One region of the Lysinibacillus sp. RU7 genome, then DNA from elsewhere that is predicted to be linked to it. Evidence: riboswitches for the same ligand, from Rfam matches in the RefSeq annotation. Region 1 holds a riboswitch; each other region holds the start of a gene.
The links. Region 1 has a riboswitch for S-adenosylmethionine ahead of metA (homoserine O-acetyltransferase MetA). Riboswitches for the same ligand answer to the same signal wherever they lie in the genome.
Positions count from the first base shown of each region.

Region 1 (10,750 bases):
ACTATCTATCATTGTCATTGATTTAGTGCTTGCGGGTGATAATGCATTGCTGATTGGATTGGTGGCGAAAAGTTTACCGAAAAAGCAGCAAAAGAAAGTCATCCTCATAGGCACTTTTGGCGCTATTTGTGTACGAGTTTTGTTAACGTTAGTTGCTGTCCGATTATTAGAAATTGATGGGCTGTTATTAGTTGGCGGTGTATTGTTAGTTTATATTGCTTATAAGCTGTTATTGAATGAGGAAGAAATGGACGTCAAACCTTCTGAAAAGAGCTTTTGGGGGGCCGTTGGTACGATTTTATTAGCAGATATTTTAATGGGTGTCGATAATATTATTGGCGTTGCAGGTGCAGCACACGGTAATTTCTTATTAGTTGTGATTGGCCTATTCATCTCGATTCCCATTGTTGTGTGGGGAAGTACAATCGTCATTAAATTGATTGAGCTTTTCCCATTTATCATTTATATGGGGGCTGGTATTTTAGCATGGACAGCCTCTAAAATGATTATGAAGGACGCTTATGTGGCACCGTTTTTCCAAAGCCATGTATCCATGTTTAGCTTTGAATTGTTAGTAGTAGCGACCGTATTGTTTACGGGTTTTATCACGAGGCATCGCCTACAAAAAGCAAAAGTTGCGACCAGATAAAAATAAGCCCTATTACTTAATAGGGGGCTACGTTTTATTTAACAACTGCTAAATGAAAAGATTTCAAGTAAATCTATGTCCCATTTATTGCTTGTATGAGCCATCGTACAACATTTGGGATGCAAGAAGCGAAAAAACAAGGAAAAGCTATCGGCCAACCAAAAAAAAACAGATGATAATTTAAAAAGAGCCTTTCACATGTATCCAAGTAAAAAGTATACATTACCATTATATCGCTATATCGATCAGCTAGGGGAATGGCATGCGAATTTACAAAACCTTTACAAAAGCGATGAACCCATTTGTTGAAGCATTTGATATTACAACTTTGTAAATTTCCGCTTTGAATGCGCATACGCCCCTTTACACTTCATCAATAACTTGATATCTTGTAGCAAATAAATAGTTTTAAGCATGGGGGAGTCAGTCACATTGGCACCCCCATGCTTTTTTTACGAAAGGAGTTATTTATGCTTAGGTTGTGGGAAATTTTTATCGTGTCGTTCCGTCTAGGATGTACATCTTTTGGTGGTCCGACCGCGCATTTAGGTTATTTTCAACAAACATATGTCAAGCAAAAGAAATGGTTAACAGACGAGGAATACGCGGATCTTGTGGCACTGAGTCAATTTTTACCTGGACCTGCTTCGAGTCAGGTTGGTATGGGCATCGGTTTAATACGAGGCGGTATAGTAGGGAGCATCGTGTCATTTATCGGTTTTACGATGCCATCTGTATTGTTACTTATGCTATTTGCGGCATTTTATTTACAGGCTGATTTTGATATGAGTTGGATTCATGGCTTAAAACTTGTCGCTGTGGCGATTGTAGCCCATGCGATTATCGATATGGCGAAAAAACTACTGTCAACTTGGCAACATATTACGTTAGCTGTTGCGGCTTGTGGAGTGCTATTATTTTTCGCTACGGCATGGACACAAGTAATCATCATTTTAGTAGCTGGTGTTATGGGCTACTTGATATTTAAAGGGGCTCCGAAAAAAGTCACTGCGACGCAATTATTATCTAAAACAACAGGCGCTATTTTACTCGTACTATTTTTGGCATTACTCATCGTGCTACCTCTTTTAAATAACATCGTAAATATAGAAGCACTAGTATGGTTCGAGAAATTTTATACAGCTGGGGCGCTCGTATTTGGTGGGGGGCATGTCGTACTTCCTTTGTTAGAAACGCAGTTTGTTCATAGTGGACTTATGTCGTTAGAGTCATTTTTAACAGGCTACGGGGCAACACAAGCCGTGCCAGGTCCACTATTTACATTTGCGGCGTATATCGGCATGGTATTAGGCGGAGTAGGTGGTGCTTTCTGGGCAATATTTGCGATCTTTTTACCCGCATTTTTACTTATACTCGGTGCCTATCCATTTTGGGTATCGTTAAGTCAGCATCCAAAGCTGCGCGGTGCCATCGCCGGGATGAATGCAGCGGTAGTAGGTATTTTAACAGCTGCCTTCTTTACACCGATTGTATCCGGAACAATCGGCAATGTATGGGATGCAGTCTTTGCCATCATTCTTTTCATATTACTAATGAAATGGCAAGTAAAGCCATATATTATTGTAATCATTGGCATCGTCATCGGAATTGTATTTTATTAAAAGTATGTAAAGCTATCCATTCATGCTATTTTAGTATGAGTGGTTTTTCAATCGGTATGTAGAGTAAACTTTGGGAACTCATAAAGTCATCATGACGTATATAATAGTATAGAAGGTAATAAATGGGGGACTGTCGAAAACTTTCGGCATCTCCCATTTTGTCTAGGAAAATGATTTGAGGTAGGTGACATGTTGCTTATTTATTATTTAGTTATCAGTTATCTAATCGGTACGTTTATGACCGCTTATTTCGTTGGTAAATGGAAAGGAATTAACCTACAACAAGCGAATACAGGCAATTTAGGTGCTCGTAATGCAGGGCGCACATTAGGAAAAACAGCCTTCTTTCTCACTGTTGTTGGCGATGGATTAAAAGGCGTTCTCGTTGTATTTTTAGGACGCTATCTCGGTTTTGAGGATGTATGGATTACAGCGGGGATGTTGTTTGTTGTACTTGGTCATCTATACCCATTTTGGTTAAAGTTTAAAGGGGGAAAAGGAATTGCGACGGGCATTGGCGCTTTACTTACCTTTTCACCGATTCTCCTGTTAGCGCTAATCGCTGGTTTTGTTATTTCATTACCGTTTACAAAAAGTTTAACGATTAGCATGGTAATTGGTTTTATGACATATAGCATCTATATAGTAGCAACGGGGAAGTTTGACCTTCTTATACTCGTTGCGATACTAGCATTACTGACATTTGAGCATCGTCACAACCTAATAGAAAGAGTGAAATAATATGTACTGGACAAAAATCGCGACAACAGAAAAAGAATTTGAGCAAATCGCAGAGTTAAATTACGAAACGTTCGTTGAGGAAATTCCGCAGCACAAGAAAAATGTGACGCGCCGTCTTGTCGATCGCTTTCATCATGAAAATACATACATCGTTGTTTACAAAGAGGCGGAACTTGTAGGAATGGTTGCCTTTCGTGCTATCCGCCCATTTTCACTCGATGAAAAACTAGGGCCTATAGAGCATCATTTACCAAAAGAACTTTGTCGTCATCTATGTGAGTTACGGTTACTAGCTGTCAAAAAAGAGCATCGCAACGGTCGCGTTATGCTTAAGTTGTTTAAAGCACTATATGCCTACTTTTACGAACAAGATTTTTCTGCTTGTGTGATTTCAGGCACTACACGGGAAGAAAAAATGTATAAGCAAATTGGCTTTACACAATTTGCACCCGCTGTTGGACCAAAAGAAGCACAGTACTTGCCAATGGTACTAACAAAGGAGGCGATTGATACATTCCGCCACCGCATGTTAAAAGAGTTGAAAATATTTTACCCTGGTCCTGTGAAACAAACAACGGCTATTTCCCACACGGAACTGTCACATCGCAGTATGGATGCGACGATGCTATATCAAGATGTCCAACGACAGCTATTAGCGCTTGCCGATAGCCGTTTTGTGGCAACGATTGTCGGTTCAGGCACGGCAGCAAACGAGGTTATGCTAGGCGCTGTAAAAGCAAATTGTCCCAATCAGCCAGGACTTGTACTGAGCAACGGAGAATTTGGGGAAAGATTAATCCAACAGGCGAGGAACTGGCAACTGTCCTTTACGGAGAAATACTACAAGTGGGGAGAGGCATTTAATCTTGAAGAACTTGAGCACATTATAAAAGAACACGATATAAAATGGCTTGCCTTTGTACATGGCGAAACATCTACTGGTACATTAAATCCTTTCAATGAGCTCACTTTACTTTGCCAAAAATACGATGTAAAGCTTTGTGTAGATTGTATCAGCTCCTTTGGTACACATCCGTTCTCATTACAAGATGTCTTTTGTGCAACAGCTGTGAGTGGGAAGGCCATTGGGGCACTGAGCGGTCTTGCGTTTGTCTTTTATAATGAAGTGCCTATTGCTAGCGATCATATCCCTTGCTATGTCAATCTTTCTACGTACCATGAAAAAATGCCGTTTACAGTTCCAGCATACTTATTAGCAAATACATTTGCAGCACTTGAACAATATCCCGAACGTTTTGAGTTACTGAAAAATCGTCTTGAATCGGTACTTACTTCTCCTATTTATATGCAATACGGTTTGCAAACATGGCACTATCCAATTATTGTTACATTTGTAGGGATGGAAGATTTGTATACGTGTACACAGTTAAATGATTTTGCTTTGCACGGTGCGAGTCGTTACTTAAAACAGCGAGGACTTGTCCAATTAAGTATCATTCAGCCAACATTTGAAAAAGATTTTGCGGCACTAGTACAATTATTTTCGCACTATAAGAAACTAATAGGATAGAAGGTGACTTTTGTGTCTCAAGTACAAGATGCAAGCCTTATTTTAGAGGGCGGGACATTTCGAACATTGTTTACAGCAGGCGTACTCGATGCGTTTATCGATGAAAAAATGAAATTACCATACATTGTTGCTATTTCAGCTGGTGCGATTAACGCCTGTTCCTACGTAGCAGAGCAAAAGGAGCGTACATTGCGTGTTCTTTCTACGTATAGACATGATAAGCGCTATATGGGCATTGGTAATTTCCTGAAAGAGCGTAGTTATTTTGGGCTCGATTTTGCGTATAATGTGTTACCGAATCAGCTTGATCTATTTGATTGGGAGACGTATCGCACTTTTGACGGTCAGCTTGAGTTCGGGGTAACAAATGCTTACACAGGAGAAGTCGAGTACATGGACGCACTTACAATGGATACACAGTGTACGATGCTACGGGCTACATGTGCGCTTCCGATTTTATTTCCAGAGATTAAATTGAATGATGTCCCTTATTATGATGGTGGTTTAGCTGACCCGATTCCTGTGAAGCGAGCAGAGGCGCATGGTTTCGACAAGCATATTTTTGTGCTTACCCGTCCTAAAGGCTACCGAAAAGAAATGGATCGTAAAAGTAAATGGGTGATGAAATTATTTGCTAGGAAGTATCCAGCGCTAGCTCAAGCAATGGCAAGTCGCGCAGAACGGTATAATGCAACTTTAGAATATGTGGAGTCACTCGAAGCAACAGGACAAGCATTTATATTTCGACCTGATTATGCACTAAATAGCTTTGAAAAAGATATTTCGGTGATGAATAAAACGTATCAAATGGGTTACGAGCAAACAATGAAGCGTTATGAAGAGTTAACCAAATTTATGCAAAAATAACCTAACATTTTGATGTCCGTTTCGTTACAAACGGGCATTTTTGTTTGTTTTCAGTAATATTTCTGTAACGGAAACGGCTTTGATTTGTAACAAGCATGAAATCTAAAATGGTTAAGATTATATTGTAGGGAAAAACTTTAATCATAGTGGAGGTAATTTATGCGCAAACAAAGTATCTTGTCTTTACTAGGGGTCTTACTTTTAAGTATGACAATGTTTGTTACATCGGCAGATGCGGCAACACACACAGTACAAAAGGGCGATACGTTATACGGTTTAGCGAAAAAATACGACACAACAGTAAACAAACTAAAATCCTTAAATAATTTATCGAGCGATATAATCAGAGTAGATGAAGTACTAACGGTTTCTGAAGAATCGAAATCAGATACAACAGCAAAAACAGATGTACAGGATGAAAAAGAAGTGAAAACATTGGAGGTAACAGCAACAGCATTTACAGCAAGTTGTCGTGGCTGTTCAGGTATTACTAGTACAGGTATTAATTTGAAGAAAAACCCGGATGCAAAAGTCATTGCAGTTGATCCAAAGGTCATTCCACTCGGGACAAAAGTGTGGGTGGAAGGCTACGGTGAAGCCGTTGCAGGGGATACAGGTGGCGCGATTAAAGGCAATAAAATCGATGTCTTTATGCCAACAAATGATAAAGCGTATAGTTGGGGACGGCGCACCGTCACCGTGAAAATTTTAGAATGATGAAATAGGCCATTCTCTTAAAGAGAGGGGATTAGAGTATAAATAAATTCGAAGTTTGATTTTGTCTATCTATATTTATAGGTAAAACTTAAAAACAACAAAATCTACAGGTGGCGCCGTTCTCTTAAAGAGAGCGGTTTTTTCATTTGCTATCGTATTTGAAATCCGTAACAATAGAAATATTAGAAAGGAGCTGAGTAGAACTGAAAGCGGGTTCTTTAATACATAATGTAGTAGGTATTGGCTTAATGATTGTGAGCCTTTTACAAGCGGTGAATTATTGGAATGAAAGTTTACCGAAATCTATTTTTTATCTTATTTTTGCGGGTGTCATCGGCTGGCTCATGTTATTTGTAACGAAAAAACGAAAAGAAATGGAACAAGAAAAAGGGTGAGGACATGAAAAAACTAAAGCTGCCTATTTCGGTATTAGATTTAGTACCCGTACTAGAAGGACAAACCGCACATGAAGCCTTCGTGCGGGCGCGAGATTTGGCACAGCATGTAGATGCGTTAGGCTATACCCGTTATTGGCTAGCGGAGCATCATAATAGCCGCGCTATCGCAAGCTCCGCTACAGCGGTAGGTATTGGCTATATTGCAGAAGCAACAAAGCATATTCGTGTCGGCTCAGGTGGTGTAATGCTACCAAACCATGTACCCCTTATCGTAGCAGAACAGTTTGGTACATTGAATGCAATGTATCCAGGACGCATCGACTTAGGTCTTGGTCGCGCACCTGGAACAGATCCATTTACCGCTCGAGCACTTCGTCGGAATATAGCTGGGGAGGATTTTGAAGAAAATTTATTAGAACTACAGCATTATTTAAGTGACGCTAAAGAGACAGATCCAATTCGCGCTTACCCAGGATTTGGTGACAATATTCCGATGTGGATTTTAGGATCTAGTCTGTTCAGTGCGGAGCTCGCTGCTCGACGCGGATTGCCCTATGCATTTGCTTCTCATTTTGCACCAGATTTCTTGACACGTGCCATCAAGCTTTACCGGGAGCAATTTACACCGAGTGAATACTGTGAAAAACCATATGTATTAGCATGTGTGAATGCGATTGTAGCGGATACCGATGAAGAAGCACACTACTTAGCGACAACTTTCTATCAATTCTTTTTATCCATTATTCGACGCGATCATCAGCTATTAAAGCCACCAGTCGAAAATATGGACGCGAATTGGTCACCTTTTGAACGTGACGCAGTGATGCAACAACGACAATACACATATATTGGTAGTCAAGAAACGGTAGCGGAGCAGTTAAAGGTGTTTATTGAAGAAACAGGCGTAGATGAAATCATGTTTAGCACCTCTATTTTTGATAACGAAGCGCGGAAACACTCGTTTACATGCTTACGAGAAATTTTTGATTGAATTGTTGAAATATTCTAATTCGCGTGATACAATTTATCTAATTTAATAATCTTATCAAGAGAAGCAGAGGGACATGGCCCGATGAAGCTTCAGCAACCTCTAGTCATACTAGAAAGGTGCTACTTCCAGCAAGGACTTTCCTTGAAAGATAAGAGCGAGCGTCTAATACCCTCTCATTCTTATTTGCTGGAATGAGAGGTTTTTTGCGTAGATAGGAAAGTTTTAAGAAAGGACATCATCTATATCTATTGTAGTATAGATATGTTTTTTCTAATTTCATAGAAATGGGGGATACGAGTATGCCGATTAACATACCGAAAAAATTACCAGCTGGAGATTTACTACGAGAAGAGAAAATCTTCATCATGGAGGAAGATCGCGCCCGCACGCAACAAATTCGACCACTAAACATTTTAGTTTGCAATTTAATGCCAGAAAAAGAGAAAACAGAATTGCAATTACTACGTTTACTAGGTAATACACCACTTCAAGTGAATGTGACATTTTTAAATACAGCGACATATGAATCTAAAAATGTATCGAAATCGCATTTACAGCTTTTTTATAAAACATTTGATGAAGTGAAACACCGTCGATTTGATGGCATGATTATTACAGGTGCACCTGTAGAGCGGATGGAATTTGAAGAAGTCATTTATTGGCGGGAAATTGCAACAATTATGAACTGGGCAAAAGTCAATGTGACATCGATTATGTACATTTGTTGGGGAGCACAAGCAGCGTTGTATCATCACTTTGGAATTGGGAAGTTTGAGCTGCCGAAAAAATGCTCAGGTGTTTATTCGCACGTTATTACAGATTTAACGGTCGACTTAGTGCGTGGGTTTAGCGACGAATACGTAGCACCACATTCCCGCCATACATCTGTTTCGATTGATGAAGTGCGCAATCATAGTGATTTAAAACTGTTAAGTTATTCTGATGATGCGGGTGTATTTATTGTCCAATCAAAAGATAATAAACACATTATGATTACGGGACACTTAGAGTACGATGCGACGACATTACGCGATGAATATGTACGTGACATCGCCAAGGACGATAATGTTGAGATGCCGGTGAATTATTTCCCAGAGAACGATCCGCTAAAAGAGCCTAAAAACACATGGCGTGCACACTCACACTTATTGTTCTACAACTGGCTTAACTACTACGTATACCAAGAAACACCATACAAATGGGATTTCGTTGAAGAAAATATTGAGTTTCATATTTAACACAAGCCGCATGATCGGGAATTACTCGACATGCGGTTTTTTACGTTTAGTAGAAAGAATCTGCACTTTAATCGAAATACCATTTAACCGCATTCGAGTATAAAATTTTATTGGCAGCTTGTTCATCAAATAGCTGTTGAATCAGTTCAATATCTGCGTATTCAAAAGGTCTTTTTGCTCGTGTAGATGGTAAATCTGTTCCGAACATCAGCGCTTCTGGATTGATTTCATAAATTGATTTTAAGGCATTCTTAACATTCAAATCTACGCGACCAAAACCAGTAGCTTTGACGTACACCCCTTTATCCACTAGCTTTAATAAATGTGGTAGTCCTTCCTCAGATAATCCTAAATGGTCGATGGATATTGCTGGTAATTTTTCAATCTTTGCTGCAATTTCAGGTAACTCTTTTGCATCCATATAAAGTTCACTATGCCATCCCACTAAATCATAAACCCTTCTAGCGAAGTAATCTAACTTCGATAAGTCTTCTGAACCACCTCTTTTAATGTTAAAGCGTAATGCTTTTACCCCGTTTGCATGTAAATGGAGTATTTCTTGATCCGTCACTGAAAACGGTAATTGTGTGACGCCGCAAAATGTTGGTCCCATTTTTTTGAGCGCTGCTAATAAATACTTTTGGTCAAATCCTTGGAATGAACCCGACACAATAGCGCCACCTAATACATTGAAATGAGCTGTTTCACCCTGATAATCTTCGACAACATAACTAGGGGGCAAATAGCCTTGGTTTTCGGTAATCGGAAAGTCAAAATCAATAATATGAAAATGTGCATCAAAAATTCGCATAACAATACCCCTTTCTTTTCCTTAACATATCAAAAAAGGTGTATAAAGAAAATTACGGGTTATTAATGCAAGTGCATTAATATATCTTATCGAATGAACTGAAACATATTCATTTCATAATATAGAGATAAGCATGAAAAATTTTAAAAAAGGATGATGAATATTTCGGTAGTGAGCACAGTTTTGTCTCTTCATCAAGGAAGAATGCATGACAGCTTGGATGATTACTTAGACATTGATCGCTGGGAGAATGATGGCGGTAGCTGTTCGAGGACAAGGTATAGCCGCGGTCGTGACTGAAAAATATAGGAGAGCTTGAGCTAAAGAGGGAGGCGAGCAGTCTCTCTCTTTCAAAGAGGTTGGGGCTATTTCAAAAAAACGATACAATCTATGCTATACTCAAGTAGTACAGAAGGGGGATACATATGACGACTTCATTTTTAATTATTTTCCCAATTGCATTTGCAATTTTTGTTATTGCGTCCGCATTTGCATTTTATAAATTCCGCCACTTTTTCTCCCGTGAACAATAAAAGAAGGTAGCACTCACTTTTGAGGCTACCTTCTTTTTATATTAGTTTTGTGAGCAAAGCTTGGGCGGGTGCAGCGTCTGCTTCGCCATTGTTTGCTGCTTTCATTAGCAATTTACGGAACTGATTTTTCATCTCTGCTGTTAGTGCGTCCTTATCAAACACATCAAACTTGCATTTATGAAGAGGGATTGTATCGGATTCACTAAATCCATCCTCGTAAAATAAATTCCACGTGATGTACTCGCCGTCATCATCAATACCTACAGAGCAAGTCAGTAAAAAGCTTTCAGCGGTTCCTTCCGCTACCACTTCCTCATAAAAATCTTCATCGTCCAGTAATTGTTCTTCTAAGTGCTCATAAGCCGATGTTGTTGTAATCGTAATCATTTCTTCAACTCCTCTGTTTGCATTATAACAGGGGATGTAGATTTTAACCTAGTTTAACTAATTAGTTATAAACAGAGCTTTCCGTACCTGTTGCGGCGTAGAATAACTTTTCGTTTACTTTCAGTGCCCATTGCACAATCGGACCGAGTCCAAAAGACATAATGATCGTGCCGATTCCGATAGGGCCACCAAGTAAGAAGCCTGTAATCGCCACTATGATTTCCATCGTCGTACGAGCTCGACCGACACTCCAGCCAAGCTTATG
Region 1 is NZ_JBYQFK010000014.1:106,393-117,142, reverse strand. Features, by position in the region: gene AC3II9_RS12040 (TerC family protein) at 1-649, shown strand, start outside; gene chrA (chromate efflux transporter) at 1,120-2,271, shown strand; gene AC3II9_RS12030 (glycerol-3-phosphate acyltransferase) at 2,461-3,012, shown strand; gene AC3II9_RS12025 (aminotransferase class V-fold PLP-dependent enzyme) at 3,014-4,543, shown strand; gene AC3II9_RS12020 (patatin-like phospholipase family protein) at 4,556-5,410, shown strand; gene AC3II9_RS12015 (3D domain-containing protein) at 5,570-6,127, shown strand; gene AC3II9_RS12010 (hypothetical protein) at 6,376-6,522, shown strand; gene AC3II9_RS12005 (LLM class flavin-dependent oxidoreductase) at 6,527-7,516, shown strand; SAM riboswitch class I at 7,565-7,671, shown strand; gene metA (homoserine O-acetyltransferase MetA) at 7,816-8,754, shown strand; gene AC3II9_RS11995 (amidohydrolase family protein) at 8,822-9,565, opposite strand; gene AC3II9_RS11990 (hypothetical protein) at 10,135-10,485, opposite strand; gene AC3II9_RS11985 (YczE/YyaS/YitT family protein) at 10,547-10,750, opposite strand, start outside.

Region 2 (10,750 bases), on a different contig from region 1:
CTAGTGGTGATTGCCGGTAGCATTAGCCTACTTGTAGCGATTTTATCTGGCTGGCGACCAGCACATAAAGCAACGAAGATCGAAGTAATCCATGCATTACGTCAAGAATTATAAAAAACAAGGATGAGCATCTGCGCTCATCCTTGTTTTCTTCATTCGTAGATTACAATCTCTTCCTTAAACTGCAATGTATTTGGATAATCGTAAAAATATATTTTTACTGGGTTTTTCATTTGTGGTGGATACGTATATTCCACTTCGTTCCATGAACTAGAAAATGATTCCATTTCAAAGCGTTTGCCATTTGCATCTATGGCATGACTAAGACGCACCTCTTTTCCCTCTTCTGTGCCAATCTTGATGAGGCTATCTTGCTTTACTTCAAATGTTACGTTTCCTATTGCTGGCTGCTTTAAAACTTCTTGCTTGATGAAATCTACTTCAATATAATTATCGTCCTTTGGTAACACATTCATATTTTCAATTTCAATTGTAAGTGGACCACTGGCTTCAAGTGCTTTGCTGTCAAATAAATAAGTCACTTCACCGTAAGAAATATCGCCTAAAGCTATTAACCCACCTTCTAATGTATTGAACGGCTTACCTTGCTCATTTAAAACACGTACATTACCAAGGGATAAAATTTGCATTGAGTTGCTATTAGCCGCTGTTATACGAAGACGCGTTGCTGTTGGTGTGACCGTTACATCTTCTACAATCAGCTTTTGTCCCTCATATGAAAGGTTTCGCTTAATGTTGTATATACGCTTTTTCACAACATCATTTTTTATGGTAAATGGGATTTTAAAAGTTGTGTTCTCCTTATCTCCAAATGTCATTTGAAGCTCAAAGTTCTTCTGATTAGGTAAATCCTCACCTTCAACAAATTTATAAATGACATCCTCTACAGATTTTTGCGTCTCCCCATCGACCGACCAACCGTAAGTAACTGTCCCATCTATTCTCTTACCATCCTGTAAAATTGTTACCTGTTTTATAGGAAGTTCTGAAATATCATACGGTGCTTCCAGTGCGTAATGAATTTTCATTCCTGTTTCGTCAGCTATTACCCCTTTTACTGTGAGGGTTAAATGATTTTTAGTTTCTGTAATATGAAGCTCCTCGTAATCGTGTTGTTGATTGTCTGTTATAAATGACACAACGTCCGCGAAACCTGGAACACGCTTTGCGGTATCTGCAACGAGCGGAATATAACGTATAGAAAGGATAAGTGCCAGCGCAACAGTAGCTGTGAGCACTGTATAATAACGCCAATTGTTTGCTCGATGCTTTTCCTGTTGTACTTCTTTGAAGGCTATTTTTCTAGTTTTCGCCAACTGACCTTTTGGTACTTTAATTTGATCTAATTCTTTATTTAGCTTTTCAGCATCAAATGGGGTCATCATCCTCTCCCTCCTTGGCCAAATAGTAGTCGTAGCTTTCGTAGTGCATGATGTACACGTGATTTTACCGTACCTTCAGGGATATTTTGTACGTGTGCAATATCTTTATTTGTCCGCTGCTCCACATACTTTAAATAAATGGCCTGCTGCTCTTGCGCTGGCAACTGTCTAATTAAATCGAGTACTTCAAAATTGGTTTCGTGTATGTAGCTTGATTCGACATCGTGAGATACATAATGGACTTGTTTCTTTTTCATATCGAGGCAAATATTAATTAACACACGTACGAGCCATGTACCTACGTATGCAGGTTCTTTTACTTGATGCATTTTCTTTAGTGCCCGGTACGCTAACTCTTGCATGGCGTCAAGTGCATCATGTTCATTGCGTAAATACGCATAGGCTGTTCGATACAATGTTTCCTCGTATACTTCTAGCAGAGCAAGAATGGCTTGTTGGTCTCCCTTGATGGCACGCTTCGCTATTTCCTCCATAATCCCACCTTCTTTACTTTCTTTATGTATTAGACAGGGCTATTTTATAAATCGTTCAATCTCTTTATGAAAAATTTTATGTTTGTCTATTAATCTATTCAGTTTGTCTATTAATAGGTGAATGTTGTCTATTAACGTGTTCACTTTGTCTATTAACATACACATTTTGTCTATTAATTCCCACAAAATAAAGAGCTGCTTCAAAAGGTTCGAAGCAGCTCTTACTTTATTATTTTTTATTTCGATTTTCCCAGAATGTTGCATTTTTAATGCCTAATTTAATCGGATCAAATACTGGGTCTTTGCCTTCTTTCTTTTGTTTCTCGTAATCTTTTAATGCAACGATCGCTGGTTTCATAATGATTAAGATAGCAATGACGTTAATCCATACCATTAAACCAAGCCCGACATCGCCCATCGCCCACGCTAAGTCCGATGTACGTACGGTACCGTAGAACGCTGTTGCGATAATGACGATTTTCGCAATCCAAATCCCAATTTTTTCTGCCGTACCAGAGAGTAGATAGGCAACGTTTGTTTCTGCGATATAGTAGTACGCCATGATGGTTGTGAAAGCAAAGAAGAATAATGCAATCGCTACGAATGGTGCACCAAAGCCTGGTAACGCTTCATCTACTGCATATTGTGTATACGCTGCACCCTCTTTAATTGTTTGCGCATAAGAAATTTGTGCATCACCTGTATAATCTTCATTACCAAATTCACCTGTGAAAAGTGTTGGGTAAATTTCATATGGCTCATCGTTGACCATATGCACTTCACCATCCACCATTACCGGTATTTTTTCTGCACTTTCATCGTGTACATTGTACATACCTGTAAATAAAATCATAAATGCCGTAGCCGAACAGATTAGTAATGTATCAATATAAACTGATGCCGCCTGTACTAACCCTTGCTTTGCTGGGTGAGATACTTCTGCAGCTGCCGCAGGGTGCGCTCCTGTCCCTTGACCCGCTTCATTGGAATAAATACCACGCTTTACGCCCCAAGCAATGGCAGAACCTATAATACCACCAAATATTTCCTGAGCGCCAAATGCACTTGAGAAAATAAGTGCAATGACACGTGGTACCTCGCCAATATTCATGGCAATAATGACAATCGCCATTAAAATATACGCTAAAGCCATAAACGGTACAATGACTTGTGCTGCATTCGCAATCGATTTAACCCCACCAATAATAATAACCCCAAGTAAAATAGCAATAATTAGACCGATAATCCAATTATCAATTCCGAATGCATTATTCATTGCCCCAGCAATCGCATTTGATTGAACACCAGGCATTAAAACAAGCATTGCTAGTAATGCTGCTACTGCAAAAATAACAGCAAACCACTTTTGCCCCATGCCTTTTTCAATATAGAACGCTGGACCACCACGATATTCTGTTTCTCTCTCTTCTTTGTAGATTTGTGCCAATGTCGACTCTACGTACGCAGTCGCTGCTCCGATAAAAGCAATTGCCCACATCCAGAACACTGCACCTGGGCCACCCATCCCAATGGCTGTGGCAGTACCTGCAATATTACCGGTACCTACGCGACCTGATAGCGCAATAGACATCGCTTGGAAGGAGGAAATTCCTTTTTCCGATTTTTCCCCTTTAAACATGAGAGTGAACATCTCTTTAATATGGCGGACTTGAAGGAATCGAGTAATGATGGAGAAGAAAAGACCGATTAACATGATCCCATAAATAAACCAAGGTCCCCAAAAAATATTGTTCAAAAAGGTAACAATACTTTCCATATAATACCCCCTTTGTTTTGAAATAGTTTATTAGTTTGAAATACACTATATTACAAAAAGAACCGTCATTCAACCAATTTTTTTAAAATTTAAAATAGTTAATCCCGAAATTAAATACAAAAAAACACAATAGGCTCACCCTACTGCGTTTTTATAGTTAATCAATAATATAGCCTAGTGATCGCAGACTATTATGCATAAAGTCTTTTGTTAATAAAAATACTTCTTCCCGTTCAAACTCAAAAAATAAACTACTTAAGCATTCTGGCCACTCTTTGAATTGAAAACTTTTCGAGTTTTGTTGCACAAGCCATTGTTTAGAGGCAGTTGTATCTGTAATTTTATCTCGCCCACCTGTCATGACAAGTAATGGGATCGAAGAAATCTTTACTTCGGGGTCTTTTAACATTTTTAATAACTGTTGAAGCTCACGATACCATTTCACTGTCACAACGGTGTTAAACGGTATTTCATCTTTCATTTCACCATATACTTCAAAATTACGTGTTAATCGATTATGGGTAATCTCATGCGTTAACTTTACACTTGATGTAATAGCACTTAAACTTGATAACGCTTTGGATAGTTTTCCTGGTTCTAATTTTAGTTGCAACCAAGGTGACACCATAATGAGACCTGCACATTCCACTTTATTTCGGTATACAGCACGTGCTGCAATTGTAGCACCCAGCCCATTTCCAATAATAAATACCGGCAAATTATCGGTCTGAGCGACTTCTACTAATTGTTTTGCATATGTGTAGTACTCACTAAAATCTTCATCATGATAGCGATGATTTTTTGTTTGTACACCATGCCCCGGTAAATCTCCCATGACAACGTGAAATCCTGTGCTGCGCAATTTTTCAATCAGCCACGCATACCATGCATAATGCTCATAAGCGCCATGAAAAATAGCAACAACCGCTTTCGGCTGCCCCTCAGCTTCCCATTTCCACATTGGACTTCCTCCTAAAACTCTCGTTCATTATGTTTAAAAAGTGTGAAAGTAACTGCTTCTCCATCATTTTCGCTACCTCCATTGTCTAACCTAATTCGGCACGAATGCTTATCTCACACTTTAACTAGAAAATAGTCATACTTTTTTGCCTTATCAAAAAGTTTGTTTATTTCGTTTCATATATTTGATACGATAATTATATATATTAGCTTGAAATGAGGAGATTGAATATGATTTACCCTTATAAAGATAAAAATCCGAACATAGACCCATCCGCATTTATTGCTGATTATGTGACGATTACTGGTGACGTTACTATCGGAGCAGAAACATCAATTTGGTTTAATACATCGATTCGCGGCGATGTGGCCCCAACTATTATTGGCAATCGTGTAAGCGTCCAAGACTTAAGTTGCTTGCACCAGAGCCCAAACAATCCTTTAATTATTGAAGATGAAGCAACGATTGGCCATCAAGTAACATTACATGGCTGTGTTGTACGTAAGCGCGCATTAATTGGTATGGGTTCAATTATTTTAGATGGCGCTGAAATTGGCGAAGGCGCTTTTATTGGTGCCGGTAGCTTAGTCCCTCCAGGCAAAAAAATCCCACCAAATACATTAGCGATGGGACGTCCTGCGAAAGTCGTGCGTGACATTACGCCTGAAGATCGCGAAGATATGGACCGCATTATTCGCGAATACGTTGAAAAAGGACAGTTCTATAAATCACTTCAAAAATAATGCATTGAACATATAATAAAAGACTAATATATTTCATTTTATCAAAAAAATATTAAATATTCATTAAATAGTGGTCAAATGATTAGATAGTAACATATCCAAATAAAAAATGGGCGTTTTACGGACGCCCATTTCTTTATTGAAGTGTTTTGACTAATTCATTGAAAACACCTTTATATGTGATATTTAGTTCCTCTAAATATTCCACGGTCTTCATTGCTTCTGATGGAGTAATTTTGTCTGCGCTGTCGCTGAATTCATATGTTGACGTAGTTTGTCCCCATAGTTCACCAGTTGTCGGGTTAACCCATCGTTCCCCTAAATCTTCAAGTCCATTTAACATCGAAACAGCGGCTTTTAAATATTTTTCATCATTCGTTATTTTATAAGCCTCAAATAACACATTCATTTTGGAAATAATCTGTTTTAATGAAGCATGTGATTTTTTCACTTCTTTATTTTTCCGAAGGGCCATATAATCTGTAATATAGTAACCATTTCGTGTATGAATCACATTTCCTCTAGCTCTCTGCGCAGCTAAAAAATCAGCATAATCAAGCATGGCACTACTTAATGCCTCATCATGTAGTACATCTTGTGTATCGTATAAAAATTGATGTATCACTTCATTTTCTTGTGCATTTATATAAGGGGCTTGTATATTATACTGTTCCTTTAAAAGACCGCTTGTGTACTCCGTGACAAATGCATCTTGCTTACCCGATTCTTTATACTCTACTAGCTTATTTACTAAAACAACTAGCATATTATAGTAGAAGCGTTCTTCTGTTTCTTGATAGTTCTCTAAAATCGCATCATTCGCCATATTGAATAAGTTTCTACCGTATACATTTTCTAAAGCTGGCTCAGTATCCGTATGTAATTTTGACATCATACCATTTATTGTTAACCATTTTATGGAGCTGTGCTGCTCTGCATTTGATAGCTCTTTATATGCTGTCGCATTACTTTCATTTTCAAAAAGCGGCTCTGCTGAAATCATCATCCAACTTTCTGAAATGTCGTTTTTAGCTGTTGTCTTCATTGAGAAAGGAATGACTAACCCTCCGTCTAATTGCTCGACTTCTCCAAACTGATTTTCTTCTATTAACTGTCGTACTTTCGAAACATTTCCAGTATCATTTTCTTCAGTAATTTTTTTAGATACATAATTATGAGAAAGCAGCATTGATTTCGTTAAATCATTTGCTTTATATAAATTATAGATTCCTTTGACATTGGTTGTCTCATCTACCCCATAAGCTTCATCTGTAGATGTATACGCCTCTGCCATCATATCGAACTTCTCATAGCGGTCTGTTCCTTTAACCGTTAAAGTAACTGGTAAATCCATTTGGTTGCCACGCCCATTGATAAACTCAAAAAACAAAACCTTATCGCCATTATCTATGACTTTCTCGACAATTTTCAACGTCCCCGCTAGAAAAACACCTTGTCTTACTTTATAGATAGAAGTGTGATCAGATGAATGAATTTTTTCTTCCTGAGAAACTGTCACTTCTTTTAATTTAAAACCGTCAATTTCTAATTGAATGGCTGTATTATCGATTTCGATTTGCTGAACCGTTCCATATGTACCACCATAAATGATTGCAGCTACTAAAACAATTGCTGTCGCTAGTATTAAGCCAATTTTTTTTATATTCATAATTCCCTCTCCTTCTATGCTCTCTATTATAAAGGAGAGCTTGGTTCATTACCAACCTTCCCCTGTTTATTTTTTACATGATTAGCTATTTCGGAATAACACTTACAAATTATTGCATCTTTTTATATGAATAGCACTCTTTTCAAGTTAGCATCTACTCCTTAGAAAGAGCCTTTATAGCGTAAGTTATAATATCAAGCGTGTTGATTTCCGCTAAGGCTGACCCGCTTTCCGCAGGCACGGCTTCCACTAAAATAGCACGCTTAGTACCTTCTAGTATTTGTATAATCGCCCCCTCTGAATTTTTCACTTAAATTAAAAATAAGCCGCCACATTTGTGACGGCTTTTACCTTATTCCCTGCAAAGAAATGGTATGGTAATTATAATCCTGCTTTTTCGCGTAACAGCTCTGCTTTGTCTGTTTTTTCCCATGGTACATCTAAATCTGTACGACCGAAATGACCATATGCCGCTGTTTGTTTATAGATTGGACGACGTAAATCAAGCATTTGAATAATGCCTGCTGGACGTAAATCAAATAATTCGCGTACCCATTCTACCATTTTACTTTCTTCTACTTTCCCTGTGCCAAATGTGTCAACTGCGATTGATACTGGACGCGCTACTCCAATTGCGTATGCCAGCTGCACTTCTGCACGATCTGCTAAACCAGCTGCTACAATATTTTTTGCTACATAACGTGCTGCATATGCTGCGGAACGGTCAACTTTTGTTGCATCCTTACCAGAGAATGCACCGCCACCATGACGAGCATAACCACCGTATGTATCCACGATAATTTTACGGCCTGTTAAACCAGCATCCCCTTTTGGTCCGCCAATTACGAAACGACCAGTTGGGTTGATGAAGTATTTTGTATTATCATCAATTAACTCCGCCGGTACAACAGCATGAATCACAAGTTCTTTTACATCTTTTTGGATTTGCTCTAATGTTATATCTTCATCATGTTGTGTAGATAATACAATTGTATCAACACGTACAGGCGTATTGTTTTCATCATATTCTATAGTTACTTGTGTTTTACCATCTGGACGAAGGTATGATAGCTCGCCACATTTACGTACTTCTGTTAAGCGACGTGCTAATTTATGTGCTAAGCTAATCGGCAGCGGCATAAGCTCTGGTGTTTCATTGCATGCATAACCAAACATTAAACCTTGGTCACCAGCACCAATTGCTTCAAGTTCTTCGTCAGACATTGAACCTTCACGTGCTTCAAGCGCTTGGTCCACACCTTGTGCAATGTCAGGTGATTGTTCGCCAATTGCAACTAATACAGCTAAATTTTCAGCATCGAAACCGTACTTACCGCGTGTGTAACCAATTTCTGCTACTGTATCGCGCACAATACCTTTAATATCAACATACGTTGAAGTTGTAATCTCACCAGATACTAATACAAGTCCTGTTGTGACAGTCGTTTCACACGCTACACGTGCATTAGGATCTGCGGCTAAAATCGCATCTAAGATAGCATCTGAGATTTGGTCACAGATTTTATCTGGATGCCCTTCTGTTACACTTTCTGATGTAAACAGTCGACGGTTTGTCATTTGTTTTCCTCCTAAAATTGCCCTGCGCAAAGACGCAATATTGATACGGTACTCATTACCCATGTAAGTCTATCCGTACGGATTGAAACTCAAGCCCGTTGCTAACTTTTACACGAGGATTTAGAAAAGCATTATAATAATGAAAAAATTCCAAATGCTGAATTTTTTCTTATAAAAACAAAAAACCCTTTCACTCATTCATCGAGCGAAAGGAATTAACTTTTCGTTACCTTTCACTCTTATCGTTCAAGGAATATGTCCTTGCATCAGGTTGGCACCAACACGTTACGTTTATACGTATTGCAGGTTGCCGGGCTTCATCGGGCCTTGACCCTCCACCAACTCGGGATAAGAGTATCCGTTCAATTTCCCATATTACGAAATTTGTTTTATTATGTCAAACGTTTTATAATCGTTTTAAGAATTATAAAAAATTCACAAAATAAATTAAGAATTAGTATAGATTATTAAAAGCAATGTGTTATACTATTTTTGAATTAAGAATAAACTGCCCTTATCTAAGGGAACTATATAAAAAAGGATGGTATTTAATCGATGAATTCAGTAGAAATCAACAACGAACTGAAGGATTTATTAAGCGGGACAAATGTACAAGTACAACTTTCTGTACCACAATTAGTTGAAAAAGCAACTTCACGCGGTGAAGCTACATTAACAGTTGACGGCGCATTACGTGCTGAAACTGGTAAATATACAGGTCGTTCACCTAAAGATAAGTATATGGTCGAAGAAGAAGGTTCAAAGGACAAAATTGATTGGGGCAAAGTAAACCAACCGATTTCAGCTGAAATTTTCGATAACCTATACGTAAAAGTGGTTAACTACTTAAAAGAGAAAGACGAGTTATTCGTATTCAAAGGATTTGCAGGAGCTGACAAAGACTCTCAGCTATCAATTCAAGTTGTAAACGAGTATGCTTGGCATAATCTTTTCTGTCATCAATTATTCATCCGTCCAACAGCTGAAGAATTAGCTGCTCATGTAGCTGATTTCACAATCGTTTCAGCTCCATCTTTCAAAGCTGATCCTGCTGTTGATGGTACACAATCTGAGACTTTCATCATTACGTCAATGGAAAAGAAAATCATTTTAATCGGTGGTACTGAATATGCTGGTGAAATGAAAAAATCCATCTTCGGTATTATGAACTACTTATTACCAGAGCAAGGTATCTTCCCAATGCACTGTTCTGCAAACGTTGGTGAAGCTGGTGACGTAGCATTATTCTTCGGCTTATCTGGTACTGGTAAAACAACTTTATCAGCTGACGCTGACCGCAAATTAATCGGTGACGATGAGCACGGTTGGTCTGACAATGGTGTATTCAACATCGAAGGCGGATGTTACGCAAAAACAATTAACCTTTCTGCTGAAAAAGAGCCAGAAATTTACAATGCTATTAAATTTGGTGCTGTTTTAGAAAACGTAGTAGTTGATGCAGAAACACGTGTATGTGACTACGATGATGGCTCATTAACTGAAAACACTCGTGTAGCGTATCCAATCGACTACATTGAAAATATCGTAACACCATCTGTTGCAGGTCACCCAAAAACAATCGTATTCTTAACTGCGGATGCTTTCGGTGTGTTACCTCCAATCTCTAAATTAACAAAAGAGCAAGCAATGTATCACTTCTTAAGTGGTTTCACTTCAAAATTAGCTGGTACAGAGCGTGGCGTAACAGAGCCAGAACCAGTATTCTCTACGTGCTTCGGTTCTCCATTCTTACCACTTCCAGCAACAGTGTATGCTGATCAACTAGGGAAGAAAATTGACGAGCACGGTTCACAAGTATTCTTAGTAAACACTGGCTGGACTGGTGGCGAGTACGGCGTAGGTTCTCGTATGAAACTTTCTTACACACGTGCAATGGTTCGCGCGGCTATCGAAGGAAAATTAAACGATGCGGAAACAATTCAAGATGGCGTATTCGGATTAAACATCCCTGTAGCTGTTGAAGGCGTTCCAACAGAAGTATTAAACCCACGTGATGCTTGGGCTGACAAAGCTGCATACGATAAAAAAGCAGCTGAGCTTGCTGAGTTATTTAGCAATAACTTTAAAAAATTCACAAATGTTGATGAAGCAATCGTGAAAAAAG
Region 2 is NZ_JBYQFK010000015.1:98,997-109,746, forward strand. Features, by position in the region: gene AC3II9_RS12490 (ABC transporter permease) at 1-114, shown strand, start outside; gene AC3II9_RS12495 (DUF4179 domain-containing protein) at 153-1,406, opposite strand; gene AC3II9_RS12500 (sigma-70 family RNA polymerase sigma factor) at 1,403-1,897, opposite strand; gene AC3II9_RS12505 (alanine/glycine:cation symporter family protein) at 2,127-3,674, opposite strand; gene AC3II9_RS12510 (alpha/beta fold hydrolase) at 3,832-4,635, opposite strand; gene AC3II9_RS12515 (gamma carbonic anhydrase) at 4,866-5,378, shown strand; gene AC3II9_RS12520 (hypothetical protein) at 5,515-7,047, opposite strand; gene metK (methionine adenosyltransferase) at 7,429-8,625, opposite strand; SAM riboswitch class I at 8,862-8,980, opposite strand; gene pckA (phosphoenolpyruvate carboxykinase (ATP)) at 9,181-10,750, shown strand, end outside.
Region 2: another riboswitch for S-adenosylmethionine. It lies ahead of metK (methionine adenosyltransferase); the one in region 1 lies ahead of metA (homoserine O-acetyltransferase MetA).

Region 3 (10,750 bases), on a different contig from region 1:
TACACCTAGTACCGTTAACACACCCGGTAGTTGCTCCTTAATGAGACGAATGCCTTCAATTGTCTCTTCCGCAGCACCGATATATTGTTCATCCCCTGTACCAACTGGGAACATGAGTGGGTCAAAAATAATATCCTCCGGTGAAATGCCCCATTTTTGTGTCAATAAATCATGTGAACGTTTCGCTACCTCTAATTTTTTCTCACGTGTTACAGCCATACCAATTTCATCAATTGTACCGACAACGACCGAAGCCCCGTACTTTTTCACAAGCGGCATCACGGCATCAAAACGCTCTTCGCCGTCCTCTAAGTTAATGGAGTTAATAATCGCTTTCCCTTGGCAGAATTTTAGCGCCTCTTCCATTACTTTTTCATCCGTTGAGTCAATGACGATTGGTACTTTTACCTTTTTGACGACTTCCGGCATGAAGTGTTTCATATCCTCTACTTCATCACGGTCTGGATTCGCTAAACAAATATCCACTACGTGTGCTCCGTTTTTCACTTGTGCACGGGCAATTTCTGCCGCTTCCTCGAATTTGCCATCAATGATTAATTGCTTAAATTTCCGTGAGCCAATCACGTTTGTACGTTCCCCAATAAATAACGGACGCATCGAATCATCATATTGTAATGGCTCAATCCCTGAAACAGCGTGACCATGCGCCTTTTCAGGCATCTGACGCGGAGCATACCCTTCCACTGCCTCGCGAATCGCGGCAATATGTGCTGGTGTCGTACCACAGCAACCACCTACAATATTGAGCCAGCCTTTTTCAGCAAAGCCGCGTAGCTTTTTCGATAACGAATCTGGCGTTTCATGATAGCAACCTTCCTCGTCTGGAAGCCCTGCATTTGGATAACAACTAACATAACTTGTCGCTAAATCCGATAAGGAACGAATATGATCCGTCATAAATTCTGGACCTGTCGCACAGTTTAAACCAACTGATAACGGCTTAATATGCTCAATCGAAATGTAAAATGCCTCAATCGACTGACCAGCAAGCGTTGTCCCCATCGGCTCAATTGTGCCAGAAATCATCACGGGTAACTCGACACCCAGCTCATCAAACGCGCGCTGCATCGCAATCGTTGCCGCTTTTACGTTCAGCATATCCTGACTCGTCTCCAGTAAAATTAAATCAGATCCTGCTTGGACAAGTGCTCGCGCCTGCTGATAAAAGTTTTCCTCTAGCTCTTCAAATGTAATACCGCCTGTAACCGATAAGGTTTTCGTCGTCGGTCCCATTGCCCCCGCAACAAAACGTGGCCACTCTGGTGTGGAAAACTCCGCTACCGCTTCCTTCGCTAATTCGACCGCACGAATATTAATTTCATCCGCTTTATGGCCTAAATCATATTCATTTAATACAAGTGGTGTCCCACCAAATGTATTCGTACAAATAATATCCGAACCGGCTTCTAAATAAGCACGGTGAATCTTTTTTAACACATCCGGACGTGTAAGGACTAAGTTTTCGTTACAGCCATCTAATTCTTCGCCGCCAAAATCTTCCGGTGTTAAGTTTTCATTTTGTAGCATCGTCCCCATCGCACCATCAATAATGAGGATTCGCTTTTCTAGTTGTTCATAAATCGGGTGGTTACGCATTTACTTGTGCTCCTTCTCTTTTTGCATCTAGCTCTTTGACATAATCCAACAATTGAAGTGTCATATCGTATCGTAAAAATGGCGTAATTAAATAAATACCATTGAAATATTGACATGCTGTATCTAATAGTTCTTTCGCGATGGCTACACCTTCTGCCGTCGCCTTTTCTTTATCTTCCCCGCACGCTTCCATACGCGCTAGCACGTCATCCGACAGCTTAATGCCCGGCACTTCATGATGTAAAAATTCTGCACTTCTAAAGCTTGTCACTGGCATAATGCCAATATAAACGGGTGCCTCTAAATGCTTCGTCGCTTCATAAGTTTCAATTATTTTTTCCTTTGAATACACGGGTTGCGAAATAAAGTAATCACAGCCATGCTCCAGCTTTTTCTCCAAGCGGTCTACAGCACGTGCTACGACACGCACATTCGGATTAAAGGCACCCGCAACCGAGAAGTTAGCTTTTTTACGAAGTGGCTTGCCTGAAAATGAAATCCCTTCATTTAACTGTTTAATGAGTGCCATCAGCTCCATCGATGACACATCATATACACTTGTTGCCCCTGGGAAATCCCCTACCTTTGTCGGATCACCTGTAATGACTAAAAGATCATGTAGCTGCAGTGCATCAAGCCCCATTAAATGTGACTGTAAGCCAATTAAGTTACGGTCACGACACGTTAAATGTGGGAGAACACGTACCCCTTCATTTTGCAAAATAGCGGACATGGCGATGTTACTAATACGCGGTGAAGCGAGTGAGTTATCCGCCATCATAATGACATCTGCTCCGTTTTCGTAAAGTGCTTTTGCCCCTTTCACAAACCCTTCGATTTCAAGGTGACGCGGTGTATCTAGCTCTACAATCACAGAACGTTCACGTTTTGCTTTCATATGAAGCGGTTCATACTGACGTGGCTCTGGTGAACGAACAAATTCCACTGTCCCAGGCTTTTTCGCTTTTTCTGTAATGGGCTGGCTATTGGCTAAACGTTTTTTCGTCGCCTCGATATGCTTTGGCGTTGTGCCACAACAACCACCGATTAAACGTACCCCTTGCTTCACTAGCTCTTCTGCTGCCCGTGCAAAATAATCAGCCTCTGATTCATACACGACACGGCCATCTTCAACATCTAGTAGCGAGGCATTTGGATAAGCAGACAAATAAGCTCTTTCCGGTAAATTCACTTTTTCAAATGCTTGAATCGTATGGAATGGTCCTAAACGACAATTACTACCAACAATATCTGCTCCTAGTGCTTCCAGCTGACTAAGTGCATCCCCCAGTGCAATGCCCCCCTGTAAAATACCTGGCTCATGCATTGATACTTGAGCAATGATCGGCAAGTCTGTTAAGGCACGAACCGTTTGAACAGCTGCTTGGATTTCTTCGTAATCATAAAATGTCTCCAGTAAAATACCATCGACCCCACCAGCGAGTAACACCTTTGCCTGTTCGTCGATAGCCGTCACAATTTCTGCTAATGTCGCATCACTTTTACGAATACCACGAATACCACCAATTGTTCCGAGTACAAAGACGGCTTTACCTTCAGCTGCTTTTTTAGCGATTGCCACTGCTGCTTCATTAAACTCTTGCACACGACCTTCATAGCCGTAACGCGCTAATTTAATCGCATTAGCTCCGTACGTATTCGTTTGAATAATATCTGCTCCCGCTTCAATGTATTGCTCATGAATTTTCTCTACTATTTCGGGTCTTGTAACATTCATTTCCTCATGGCAATAATCTAACCCATATGAATAAAGCAGTGTCCCAATCGCGCCATCTGCCGTTAATACACGCGTCTGTAAAGCTTCAAGTAACCCCATCTATGCCCCTCTTTTCCCTATACTGAATTGCACAATTTTTCAGTTATTTTTTTCTAAAATAAAAAGCCTTCTTTGTATAAGAAGGCTATAAAATCGTCATTCCTTCTCATCTTTACGGCATTTGCCGACTGGATTTAGCACCTGACTATTGTTGGTTGCTGAAGCTTCATTGGGCCAGTCCCTCCGCTTCTCTCGATAAGAAAATATATGAATTTTGTCAATAATTAAAAGAATCATAACGTTATATGAAACGAACGTCAAGACGTTTTGCGATAGTAAACGTTTTCATGCATTATTTCTTATAAAATAGCGACAATCTGCTCGGCTGTGTGCTTCCCGTTTTGAATGCACGCACCGATCCCTACGCCAAAATAAGAGCAACCCGCAAGCAGTACATTGGGATAGCGCTTCGCTAAATCTGCCACGACAACCGATAAGGCGTCATGATGCGCTAAATCATAGCGTGGCATTTGATCGATCCACTTTGTTACCTTAACAACAGTTGGCTCATCCTGAATACCGAGACTGAGTGCAATATCCTTCCGTGCTACCGCTACAAGTTCATCATCGGTCATTGCTGCGAGTTCTGCATAGCGTGGATTCACATTTTTATAAAATAAACGTACGAGCAAATTCCCGTCAGCCGATGTATGCTTCCATTTGCGACTCGTCCAAGTAGAAGCATCACATACTAAATCGCTATTATGTGAGACGATAAAACCTGTTCCATCTGCCGGTAATATGCTATCTGGTACATCAAAACCGACATACAGTGTAATGGCAGAAGCAGTTGTAAATTTATTCAAGCTCACTTGCAACGCTTCATCCTTCAGCACTTCACGTACCGTTTCATTCGGCACAGCTAATACCACAATATCCGCTACAATCGTTTCTTCTCCTACGACCATTTCATATTGGTCGCCCATTTTCGTTACGCTATGCACTTCGGCCTTTTTCATAAATGTTACGTCAGGTAAACTTTCTTCTAACCGATCGATGATGGCCGATAGCCCATTGCGGAATGAAATGAATTTTTTATTGGCCGCCTTTTCAAACTGCTCACGGTTTGCTTCAAAACCTTTCATAATACTGCCGTACTCATTTTTATAGTCGACTAAATACGGTAATGTCGAAGCAAGGGAAAGTTGATATAAGTCCCCTGAATACACACCGGCAAGTACAGGAGCAATTTGCTTCCGTACAATTTCCTCTCCTAAGAAGTGTTCAAGAAACGCCCCAATCGAGCTTTCCTTCGTAAACGTTGTATTCGGCATCGTTGCATCTTGTAATACACGTTGCTTCGCTTCATCTGAAATTAGCGTACTTGCTTGCAAGGATTCGATACTCATCGGAATGCCGAACGTAGAACCTGCTGGAATCGCGTGCAGTTCATTATTTGTATGAATATAGGAAACGCCTGTCTCATTGTAGACAAGCTCTGATTCAAACCCTAACTCACGAACTAACTCCAACACACCTGGATGACGTGCGACCATAGAATCAGCGCCGGTTTCCATAATGAAACCATCCTCGTGCGTGGAATGAATTTTACCACCTAAGTATTCATTGCGCTCAATCAAAACTAACTTCGCTTCTATGTTTTTTTCTTTCATTTGGCGTTTCACATAATGCATCGTGCATAACCCTGTAATGCCGCCCCCAACAACTACTATCGTCTTCATATTGACCTCTCCTATACGGTAGAAATATCCTACATACAGTATAAACCTTTTCGAGAGCAAATAACGGGACTTTGTATTACAAAATAAAGAAAAGTATTCCCCAAATAGCGGAGAATACTTTATTCATTTAGTTCTTGTGAAATATAGACTAGTTTATCGGCGGAGTTCGTGACCGCATCAAAAGCAATCGAAAGTTGACTAATGACACTGCAAAGGTCTTGAATTTTTTGCTCAATTAAACCATTTTGGGTTTTCGTGTCACTCATGGAACATAAAATATGCGCAAATTTTTGCTCTGTTTGTCGCATGTCTTCCTCACCAAATTGAACGTCTTGCTGAATTCGTGCTAGAGAACGCTCCAATTTTTCCGTCCGTTCATTTGTATCGTTCAATAAATTCCCTACTGTATCAATAGAACATTTCGTTTGCTCTGCCAATTTTCGCACTTCATTGGCCACGACGGCAAACCCTTTGCCAGCCTCCCCTGCACGCGCCGCTTCAATCGAGGCATTCAGCGCTAACAGATTCGTCTGATTTGCGATATTTGTGACAATCGCCATGATGTTTTCCATTTGCTTTGTCATATCCGTTAAACGATGCACATCACGTGCTACTTCATCGACAGAGGAAGCAATCGTCATCATATTCGCGGATTGGGCATGCATTTGGTCTTTTCCTTCAATTGCTTGCCGTTCTGTTGCACATGAAATTTCATTTGTACGCTTTGCATAGGCTACGAGTTCTTCTGTTTGCACATTTAACTGTTGATAGGAGGCATTGGTTTGTTGCGCAATGTCCGCTAAACTTTCTGCCGATTCCACAATCGCATGACCTACTGCTGCTTTTTGGTTATTTACCGCATTTTTGGATTCTTCTACGTACGCTTCAAATGCTTCTAATACAAGCTGTTGCTCCAAATTCAAGATTTTCGAAACAGCTAATAACGTTTGAAACTGATCTTCCGTATGCGGGATGTATTGTTTTATATATTCCATAAAAGACAGATTCAACGTTTGAAAGGCTGCAATATAGCTTTGTGTCGGTAAGCCGATATGCACATGTACACGTGCAATACGCTCACGCTTGTGGAAAAACGTTTCATCGATGACACCACAAAACATTTCATATATGTGCTTTTTCAACGTTATTTTTAACCGTTCAACTGTACTATGGTCATCAATAATTTTAATGAGACCAGGATTCATTCCGAGCACATCATAAAAACGATTCACAATTTCATTAATATTTTTTTCAACATACGGTTGAAAGGCACATAAATATTTTAAATCCACGTCCGTTAAATTTAACATAGTCAGTTGTTGTTTTAGTTTCGGATGTTTGTCTATTTGAATTTTCACTTGAAATAAATCGATGTTGATGCGTTCTTGATGTAATGTCTTTTTAAAAAACATTGAATCACGCTTCTTTCACTTTTTTAAATTACCCCTTTAAAGATTACTATGTTTATGCGCTGATACAAGCGGAAATTTTATTTATACTCCAAATTAAGGAATTAGTCTCCCGTCAATTTGTCCTATATAAATCTACAGAAAGAACTATTATTCATTTTTAATTTCCAAAAAGTGCCACATGAATACTTTAGACCTATACCTAACGACATAAACAATACTGTATATGCGACACAAATAGACGAAAGAACAAAAATTGGCACCTTAAAAATTTTTAAGGCGCCAATTTCTCTATCCATTGCTGTATCTCAACTTCTAAAGTAGCTACACGTTTTTCAAAATAAGCGATTCGATCGTCTGCTCGATTCATGACCGTACTATTTTGCACAAGCATATCAATCACATCCTGTGTAAATAATCGCAATGTGCGTAAACCAGCCTCTAACTTCCGTACTTCCTTTCCATAAGTCAACAGCGTACTATACGTCGTTTCTTCGTTCTTTAGTTCTTTTCGATGATGGAAGATGATTTCATCTAACTTACGAAACCGATTATGTTGAGCATCTTGAATTTCTACTACTTTTTCTGTATATTTCTTTGCCCCAATCAAATCCATACCGACATCTTTATACGATTCAAATCGCTTCATCATTGCACTTAACTCTGCTACATCTTGTTGTTGTTCCTGTAAAATCCCACGTAATGCGCTAATATGCTCTATCTGATGGATAGTCGTTTCTGAGGATGCATTTGCCATTACAACATCACCTCTTTGTTATAATTTCCTACTTATCATTCTACCTGAAAAGTTTTTTTATGTGTTATATGAGACGCTTCACTAAAATATATACTTGACCGCACATTTCGCTACGAGCGGACACTTTCCGCGGGCTTGGCTTCAATCTCCTTGTCACTACGTTCCTGCGGGGCTTTCAGCTCAAGCTCATCCCGCAGGAGTCGCCGCTCTTCACTGCATGTGCTTTTAAATCTATCTCTCTTTTTTAATCCAGAACATATTTTGGTATTGAACCTTATAATGAGACGCTTCTTTATCCATTCAACCTGAGTCTTTGTTGTACTGCTTTGTCTATTCTCCTACCATTCCTGGCGTGCTTCTTCTAGTTGTATTTGAGCCGCTTTATGCCACTTTGTCGCCTCTTCGACACTAACTGGTACACACTCGCCTGTTTCATACATATACGCTAAGTTTACCTTTGCTTGGTAATCCCCGAGTAGCGCTGCCTGCTTATAATACGAAATCGCCTTATGGCCATCTTGTGTGACAGCGATTCCCTTTTCATATAAATACCCTAAATTATAAATCGCATCAATATGAAACTGCTCCGCTGCCGCTTCAAACCATGTCAACGCTTGTTGTCCGTCTTGCGCTTTTCCAAGTAAGCCGTCTAAGTAAATACAGCCCATGCGATACTGTGCATCATCATAGCCTGCTAGCGCGGATTGTTCATAATAACGATAGGCACGGGCTTCATCTACTTGTGTACCAAGCCCTTGCTCATGCATGATCCCTAATGTAAACATCGCTTCTACTATGCCTTTTTCTGCTGCATACGTGAACCAGTAAAATGCTTGTTCTTCGTTCACCTCAACGGATTCACCATTGAAATACATATCCGCTAAATTATTTGCCGCATCAGCATGACCTTGCGTTGCGGCACACGTATACAACTCAAACGCCTTCTGCTCATTGACTTGTACCCCATCGCCTGCGTAATAGCAGTTCGCTAATTCATATTGTGCGGGTGCATAGTGCTGATTCGCAGCCTTTGTCAGCCAAGAAACCGCTTCTTTCGCCCATTCTTTCTCTTTCAGCACCATCGCCACAGCATACATTGATGGCACATCTTCTGCTAACGCCTTTAAAAACGTTTCATACGATTCCTTACCCGCTAATTGAAATATTGATTGCTCATCCATCACGATTCTCCTCTAAAGTACTCAATTAAAAACTCTTTAAATTCATTCGCTGCCGGTGACAAATAACGTCCCTTTGCCCAAGCAAGTCCAATTTTCCGCACACAACTCGGATAACTGACCGAAATTTTCTTAATGTTATAATTCTCAAGCCCTTTAATATTCGGAATAATGGATACACCTAACCCCGCTCCTACAAATCCAGCTAATGTGTGCATTTCCTCTCCCGAAAACGTCGTCTTTGCCACAACTCCGGCTTCTTTTAAGCGCTTATCAATAAATTGGCGAAGGGAGTTTCCTCTTTTTATAGAAATGAAAGGCTCATCTTTAATTTCGTGCAATGCAATCCTATCTTTACTCGCTAGTGGATGCCCAGCAGGAACGATGACATACAATTCCTCACTCCATAATTCCACCCACTCAATATCAATCAACTTCGACTCAATTTCTTGCGATAAGCACAAATCAATTGCCCCTTCTTCCAGACGCTTCAATAAATTCAATGACGTTGCTTGTGTTAATGAAAATTCCATATTCGGGTATACGTCCGCTACAACGGCCATTAACTCTGGCACAACTTCCATTCCTAGCGTATGAATAAAACCAAAAGCTACTTCACCATGTCCTGGTTTTGTAATATCGCCAAATTCCTGCATTACTTTTGCATATTCCGCTAAAATAACTTCCACGCTTTCTAAAAACAGTTCTCCGTAACGATTTAAATAAATCGAACGCCCTTGCCGATCAAAAAGCGGCACACCAAGCTCTTGTTCAATATTTGAGATCGATTTACTTAGTGCAGGCTGTGAAATACTTAGCTTCTCGGCAGCACGTGTCATATGCTGCAACTGCGCCACTGTTTTAAAATATTGCAACTGCTGAATCTCCATAACGGGCTCCTTTTATTTATAACTAAATGTTATTGAAATAATAGAAATAATAAATTGTACTTATGTATTTATACTACTATAATAGCAATAAAGAAATGAATTCATATCAAATTTTTTTAAAAATTACAACTGTTTTTTCTGAATTTTCGATTGATTGTCACATTTCCTTACATCAAACAAACACATTTTATCACGTATTTAAAAGGAGTCTGTATTAAAATGAAAATCATTCCACCGAAACCATTTACATTTGAGGCTGGTAAACGCGCTGTACTACTATTACACGGCTTTACTGGTAATACAAACGATGTAAAGCGTCTTGGTCGATATTTAACAGATCGCAACTATACAGTACATGCACCACTTTATAAAGGGCATGGCGTCGATCCAAAAACATTAATTCAAACAAACCCAACTGAATGGTGGGATAGCGTAATTGAAGGTTACGATACTTTACGTAACTTAGGCTATGAAGAAATTGCCGTTGCCGGTGTATCACTTGGTGGTATTTTCTCATTAAAGCTTGGTGTTGAACGTCCAACGAAAGCAATTGTCACAATGTCTGCACCAGCAATCGCTAAAAGTCCTGAAAGCTTACAACAGCGCATCGTGGAGTATGCTATTAATTACAAAAAACTAGCAGGTACTTACAACCCAGCTGAAGATCAACCAGAACGCGTTGCGGATTTAGTTCGAATGCCTTCACTTGACTATTTACAAGGAATGATTAATGATACGAGTAGCAAATTAGACACTATCCAAATACCGGTACATATTTTACGCGGTTTACAAGATGATGACTATTATTGTGAAAGTGCAGATTTGATTTACAGCTCTGTCAAATCACGTATTAAATCGGTTAAAACATTTATCAATTCTGGTCACATTTTAACATTAGGTCAAGAACGCGATTTAGTATTTGAAGAAGTTTATCGCTTCTTTGAAGGTTTAAAATGGAAGGAATAAGTATATAACTTCATTATCCCCAGCAGAATACCCCTTCTGCTATATATATTAGGCGGATTTCTATCCGTGAAAATAAGCGACGAGGAAGATTCCCCATCTTTCCTCGCCGCTTATTTTAATCTTCTAAAACAACCGCTTCGTAGAAGTTCACAATAATTTTCGCTGCTTGCGCGCGCGTTAAATAACCTGCCGGATTAAATTTCCCTGTGTTCCCTACACCCGTCGCAATGTCAAAATCATATAAGAACGTAATCGCCTGTTTATATTCATCATTATACGTCTCAATATCTGTAAACGGCGCTACTTGTGTTGGTTCATATTGTTCCCCTGTGATATGAATATATGCTCGGTGCATCATCATCGCCACCTCAGCACGTGTAATTTTTTCACTCGGCTTAAATAATGACCCTACTC
Region 3 is NZ_JBYQFK010000023.1:57,329-68,078, forward strand. Features, by position in the region: gene metH (methionine synthase) at 1-1,617, opposite strand, end outside; gene AC3II9_RS16020 (bifunctional homocysteine S-methyltransferase/methylenetetrahydrofolate reductase) at 1,610-3,454, opposite strand; SAM riboswitch class I at 3,558-3,656, opposite strand; gene hemG (protoporphyrinogen oxidase) at 3,754-5,136, opposite strand; gene AC3II9_RS16030 (methyl-accepting chemotaxis protein) at 5,256-5,957, opposite strand; partial or broken gene AC3II9_RS16035 (protoglobin domain-containing protein) at 6,030-6,548, opposite strand; gene AC3II9_RS16040 (hypothetical protein) at 6,820-7,302, opposite strand; gene AC3II9_RS16045 (tetratricopeptide repeat protein) at 7,641-8,483, opposite strand; gene AC3II9_RS16050 (LysR family transcriptional regulator) at 8,483-9,370, opposite strand; gene AC3II9_RS16055 (alpha/beta hydrolase) at 9,590-10,336, shown strand; gene AC3II9_RS16060 (S-layer homology domain-containing protein) at 10,452-10,750, opposite strand, start outside.
Region 3: another riboswitch for S-adenosylmethionine. It lies ahead of AC3II9_RS16020 (bifunctional homocysteine S-methyltransferase/methylenetetrahydrofolate reductase); the one in region 1 lies ahead of metA (homoserine O-acetyltransferase MetA).